Regions from separate parts of the Paenarthrobacter nicotinovorans genome, predicted to be linked through region 2. Evidence: predicted binding sites of a transcription regulator. Region 2 holds the regulator's gene; the other holds the start of a gene.
The links. Region 2 encodes HrcA, which represses chaperone genes, less so after heat shock. Its sites were predicted from a motif close to TTNGCACTCGNNNNNNNCGAGTGCNAA; they were not measured.
Positions count from the first base shown of each region.

Region 1: groL (chaperonin GroEL) is a predicted target of HrcA. The motif match lies at 1,892-1,918, and genes of this name have one in related genera.

Region 1 is NZ_CP089293.1:937,115-940,321, reverse strand. It holds gene groL (chaperonin GroEL) at 83-1,708, opposite strand; gene JMY29_RS04530 (cold-shock protein) at 2,029-2,232, opposite strand; gene JMY29_RS04525 (LytR C-terminal domain-containing protein) at 2,401-3,021, opposite strand; gene JMY29_RS04520 (DUF3263 domain-containing protein) at 3,071-3,207, opposite strand, start outside.
Region 2 is NZ_CP089293.1:2,278,702-2,281,908, forward strand. It holds gene dnaJ (molecular chaperone DnaJ) at 1-1,126, opposite strand, end outside; gene hrcA (heat-inducible transcriptional repressor HrcA) at 1,177-2,184, opposite strand; gene JMY29_RS10630 (DUF3097 domain-containing protein) at 2,417-3,207, shown strand, end outside.

The DNA.
Region 1 (3,207 bases), 1.3 Mb from region 2:
ACGGCGGCCCCCACCGGAGTGGGGACCGCCGTCGCGTGTTTTCAAGCGTGAGCCTGGCGCTGTATCGCTACAGCTGTGGGGCTTAGAAGCCGCCCATGCCGCCCATGTCGTCGCCGCCGGGAGCCGGAGCGTTCTTCTCGGGCTTGTCTGCAACAACAGCCTCGGTGGTCAGGAAGAGACCAGCGATGGAAGCAGCGTTCTGGAGAGCCGAGCGGGTGACCTTTACGGGGTCGTTGACGCCGGCAGCCAGAAGGTCTTCGTAGACGCCCGTGGCAGCGTTCAGGCCGTGGCCGGAAGGAAGGCCGCGAACCTTGTCCACCACAACGCCCGGCTCCAGGCCGGCGTTGAAAGCGATCTGCTTTAGCGGTGCGTCGATGGCAACCTTGACGATGTTGGCACCCGTTGCCTCGTCACCCTGCAGGGTGAGGTTGGCGAATGCCTTGGCGCCTGCCTGGATGAGGGCAACGCCACCACCGGCAACGATGCCTTCTTCAACAGCAGCCTTCGCGTTGCGGACTGCGTCCTCGATGCGGTGCTTGCGTTCCTTGAGCTCAACTTCGGTGGCGGCACCGGCCTTGATGACTGCAACGCCGCCGGCCAGCTTGGCCAGGCGTTCCTGCAGCTTCTCGCGGTCGTAGTCGGAGTCGGAGTTCTCGATCTCGGCGCGGATCTGGGCCACGCGGCCTGCGATTGCGTCAGCGTCGCCGGCACCTTCAACGATGGTGGTCTCGTCCTTGGTGACAACAACCTTGCGGGCGGTGCCGAGGAGGTCCAGGCCGGCGTTTTCGAGCTTGAGGCCAACTTCTTCGGAGATGACCTGGCCACCGGTGAGGATGGCGATGTCGGCCAGCTGGGCCTTGCGGCGGTCACCGAAGCCCGGAGCCTTGACGGCAACAGACTTGAAGGTGCCACGGATCTTGTTGACGATCAGGGTGGCCAGGGCCTCGCCCTCGATGTCTTCGGCGATGATCAGCAGCGGCTTGTTGGACTGCATGACCTTCTCCAGAACCGTGACGAGTTCCTTCACGTTGGAGATCTTGGAGTTGACGATCAGGATGTACGGGTCTTCGAGGACCGTTTCCTGGCGTTCTGCGTCCGTGACGAAGTAAGCGGAGATGTAGCCCTTGTCGAAGCGCATGCCTTCGGTGAGCTCAAGTTCCAGGCCGAAGGTGTTGGACTCTTCAACCGTGATGACGCCTTCCTTGCCCACCTTGTCCAGGGCTTCGGCGATCAGGCTGCCGATTTCCGGGTCACCGGCAGAGATGGAAGCCGTAGCTGCGATCTCTTCCTTGGTTTCGATTTCCTTGGCGGAGGCCAGCAGTTCGCTGATGACTGCCTCAACAGCCTTCTCGATACCGCGCTTGAGGGACAGCGGGTCGGCGCCTGCGGCAACGTTGCGCAGGCCTTCCTTCACCAGTGCCTGGGCGAGGACGGTTGCAGTGGTGGTACCGTCGCCAGCGACGTCATCCGTCTTCTTGGCAACTTCCTTGACCAGTTCTGCACCGATCTTCTCGTAAGGATCGTCCAGCTCGATCTCCTTGGCGATGGAAACGCCATCGTTGGTGATCGTGGGGGCGCCCCACTTCTTTTCGAGGACGACGTTGCGTCCACGCGGGCCGAGGGTGACCTTGACGGCGTCTGCGAGGATGTTCAGGCCCCGCTCGAGGCCGCGGCGTGCCTCTTCATCAAATGCAATGATCTTGGCCATAACGGCGGTAGTCCTTTCGGGACAGTCGTTAAGAAGGTACCTGTCAGATGGGGTGCCCGCGACGGACGGTCCTTCACGTGCGGCCTCTGTATGCCCCGCGTTCCGAACCTCACCCCACCAAGGTGTTTCTTGATCTCCCAGCGATCCCACCACTGTCCGCCACCGGGGAAACCCGGGCCGGATTTAGCAGTCGAACCGCAGGAGTGCTAAATCAATAATTAGCACTCGACCGGGGAGAGTGCAAGCAGAGTCTCCACTTTTCGCAGTAAAAACACGGGTTTCAGCCGATAGCTGATGGCGATGCGGGACAACCCTGAAAGTCAGGCGACGCGAACACCCTCGGCCTGCGGTCCCTTCTGGCCCTCCCCCAGTTCGAACTCAACCCTCTGGCCCTCCTCGAGGGCACGGAAGCCATCCATCTGGATAGCCGACCAGTGCACGAAGACGTCGTCGCCGGACTCATCCACAGTGATGAATCCGTAGCCCTTTTCGGCGTTGAACCATTTGACGGTTCCCAATGCCATGATGCCCACACTTTCGCAGTAGCCAAGACCGGTTGCCGGGATCTCCGGACCGGAATTAGTCCACTGTAACCACAGTCACTCCGCCGGCGCTGCCCCCAATGGGCGGGGTGCTGGTTTTGTTATTGAGGCTTAACCGAGTTGGCCGTTTTGGGCCGTGGAGCCGCGCCGTTACTGGTAGCCGGGTCCCGCTACGACAACCAGCGGCTGCTGCACATCCGGGGTCTCAATGATCGTCTGGATGCCCAGGAGGGTTCCCAAGGCCTCTGCATTGGCCTTCTGCGCCGGAGCGTTGTAGAAGATCACCGAGGTCTGCTGGGGAATGCCGCCCCAGTTGGCTACCGTGCTGAGCGTCCAGCCACCGCCCTGCACCAGGCCTGCAACCCTGCCCGCCAAGCCGGCAGTACCTGCCCCGTTGTAAACCGCCACCGGAACGCTCTTGTCTACCGGCGCCGATGACGGCGTCGCTGACGGAGTGCTCGACGGCGTCGGCTGGGTGCTCGGTTCGCTGGAAGCGGGCGGGGCGCTGCTCGATTCGGAAGGCGCAGCGGACGGCGAGGTGGATGTTTGCTGGGGTACCGGCGTCGAGACGTTTGACGACGCGCTGGGCGCGACAAGCCCAAGGTTCGGCAGGATGAGGAACGCTACGAGGCCGAGCACCAGAGCCACAGCTCCAACAGTCAGAACCGGCCACAAGGTGGGACGCGCGATGTCCTGGCCGTCGCGATGAACGCCCTGCCGGGAGGTGTTCTGTGGGACCTGGTCGAATTCGTCCCTGGCATATTTGGTCATGGTGAAGCGTTGTCCTTGCTGGTTGCTGCTGACAGATCAGCCTGGCGATTTACGCGTCCGACCCCAAGCGCCGCGCTGTCCGCGCGCGTTGGCGGGACGTACGTAGTCTACGCAATCTCTTGACGAGCATGGGGTCGTGGGCCAGCGCGTCCTCGGTGTCGATCAGTGCATTCAGGATCTGGTAAT
Region 2 (3,207 bases):
ACAGGTTACCGAGCTTGTCCCGGAGCTTTGCGAACATGCCACCACTGGCCACCAGTTTTCCTTCGGTGAACTGCTCGCCGCGGAGCTTGGCAAGCTGCTGGAGGAGTTCTTCCTGTGCATGGTCCAGTTTGGTAGGTGTTTCCACATGCAGGTGAACCTTCAGATCGCCGCGGCCGTAGCCCCGCAGGTGCGTTACGCCGAGGCCACGAAGGGTGATGACCTCTCCGGACTGCGTGCCTGCCTTCACTTCGATGTCCTGTGCGCCGTCGAACGTCTCAAGCTGCACGTCGGTCCCCAAGGCAGCAGCCGTCATGGGCACGCTGAGGGTGGCGTGGAGGTCGTCGCCTTCGCGTACGAACGTGGAATCGTTGTTGACGCGGATCTCCACGTACAGATCACCGGCCGGACCACCTGCAGGTCCTGCTTCGCCCTGGCCGGACAGCTGGATTCGCGTACCGGTAGCGACGCCGGCGGGAACCTTGATGGTGAGCGAACGGCGGCTCCTGATGCGTCCCTGGCCGTTGCATTCGTTGCAGGGATCCTTGATGACGGTGCCGAAGCCTTCACAGGAACCACAGGGGGCGGTGGTCATGACCTGCCCCAGAATGGAGCGGACGGCGCGCTGAACCTGGCCGCTGCCACCACAAATGTCGCAGCGTTCAGGGTGGGTGCCCGGGCGGCAGCAGCTGCCGTCGCAGGTGGGGCAGACCACGGCTGTGTCCACTTCAAGCTTCTTGTTGACGCCGAACACGGCATCCTTGAGGTCGATCCGAACGCTGATAAGGGCGTCCTGGCCACGTCGTACACGGGAGGCGGGCCCTCCGTGTCCACCGCCGCCGCCAAAGAAAGTGTCGAAGATGTCCTGGAAGGCGAAGCCCTGGCCGGCGTAGCCGCCGCCGAAGCCGTTATCAGTGCCGTTCTCGTTGCCCGTGGCATCGTAGACGCGGCGCTTCTGGGGATCTGACAACACTTCGTAAGCGTGCGTCACGGCCTTGAACTGCTCCGCGACATCTTCACCCGGGTTTACGTCCGGGTGGAGTTTCCGCGCCAACTTGCGGTACGCCTTTTTGATCTCTTCCCCGGTGGCTTCCGGCGAGACTCCCAAAACGTCATAGTGGCTGCTCAAAGTCGGTATCTCTTCCTGGTTGTACTGCGGATGTTTTCCCGGGCCGGTGTTCAGCCGCCGAGAATGCGGGAAAGGTAACGGGCCACGGCACGAACTGCTGCCATGGTGGTGGGATAGTCCATGCGGGTCGGTCCAAGGATTCCCACCTTGGCGCCGGAACCGTAGCCGGTGGCCACTACAGAGGCCTCGGCCAGGCCGTCGTACGGATTCTCCCGGCCAATGCTGACTGTCACGCCCCGGGGATCGTCTCCCATGTCCGACAACAACCGGAGCATGACAACTTGTTCCTCAAGGGCCTCAAGCACGGGACCGATGCTTAGCGGGAAGTCAACGTTGGAACGTGCGAGGTTGGCCGTACCGGCCATCAGAATGCGTTCCTCACGGCTGGTGTCGCTCAGGGATTCCAAGCCAGTGGCCAGCCTTTGGGCGAGGGCACGAAGATCCGGCGGGCAAAGGGCCACCACCGACGGTAACACCTGCGGCAGGAGTGCCAGCTGGGTGCCGGCGATGCTGCCAAGGAATCGTGACCGCAACAACATCAAAGCCTCGTTCCCCACGTCCGAACCGGCGTCGATGACTTTTTGCACGACGCTCCCGGTGTCCGCAATGAGGACCACCAGCACCTGTTTGGGGGCCAGCAGAACGAACTCCGCGTGGCGGACCAATGCGCGGTGCGAGTGGGGATACTGCACGACGGCGACCTGGTTGGTCAGCTGGGAAAGGAGCCGTACTGTGCGCTCAAGAATGTCATCGACGTCGTCGGGTCCTTCAAGCAGCGAGTGAATTGCCCGACGCTCGGCGGCGGACAACGGCTTGACCTGGGAGATGCGGTCAACGAACAGGCGATAGCCCTTGTCAGTGGGGATTCGGCCGGCGCTGGTATGCGGGGCGGCAATAAGACCTTCTTCTTCCAGGACAGCCATGTCATTGCGGATGGTGGCACTGGAAACACCCAGGTGATGACGCTCAACGAGGGCTTTCGATCCCACCGGCTCCCGGGAATGCACGTAATCCTCAACGATGGCACGCAGCACTTCCAATTTGCGTGGCTCACTCATTGCTACACCTCCTGACGACTGCCATGGTCCATGGGACCGGTCCCCGCGGGACCTCCAATGGATCACCGCACACTTAGCACTCAACATGCCCAAGTGCTAACAAGTCTAGTATGAGCCACCACGTTGTTAGCATTGAAACCGTCCGAGGACTGCATCCAGGGCGGCGTCCCGATACCGGCTGACGGCAACCCGCCCCTGTCCCCTTTCACATCACCACAGAGGTAGGAATTCCTTGGCTTTCGACAATTGGGGCCCGCAGGACCTGACCGCTCCAGCCAAACGCCAGCTCCCTGAGGTGCCGGTGCAACGCGGCATGGTCCTCGAAGACGTCCAGTCAGGATGGGTGGGCGAAGTCACCCGGGTGGAAAAGACCGGTGGCATGCACATCGTGTCGCTCGAGGACAGGCGCGGTAAAACGAAGTCGTTCCAACTCGGGTACGGATTCCTTCTCGAAGGACAAGCGATCAGGTTGATGCCTCCGGCCCCTCGCCGGCCCGCTTCAGCGGTTCAGGCGAATCGCACGGCCTCGGGTTCGGTAAAGGTCCAGGGGCAACGGGCGCAGGTCGCGAAGGCCAGCCGCATCTGGGTGGAGGGCAAGCACGACGCTGAACTCGTGGAGAAAGTCTGGGGTGACGACCTCCGTGTTGAAGGAATTGTGGTGGAACCGCTCCACGGCGTGGACGACCTCAAGTCCGCCATTGCCGACTTCCGACCCGGTCCCGGCCGCCGCCTTGGCATCCTGGTGGACCACCTCGTGGCGGGCTCAAAGGAGTCCCGGATCGCAGCCGAGGCCATGACTGTCCCCGGCGCTGCAGGCAACGTCCTGATCGTGGGCCACCCTTATGTGGACGTGTGGCAGGCCATCCGGCCGAAGGTCCTGGGCATCGAGCAATGGCCCGCCGTTGCCCGCGGCACTGATTGGAAGACCGGGATTCTCACGGCCTTCGGTTGGCCCCACGAAACAGCGGAGGACATCGGGCTGGGCTGGCAGCGCCTGCTGGGCGCAGTGCACAGCTATGCGGA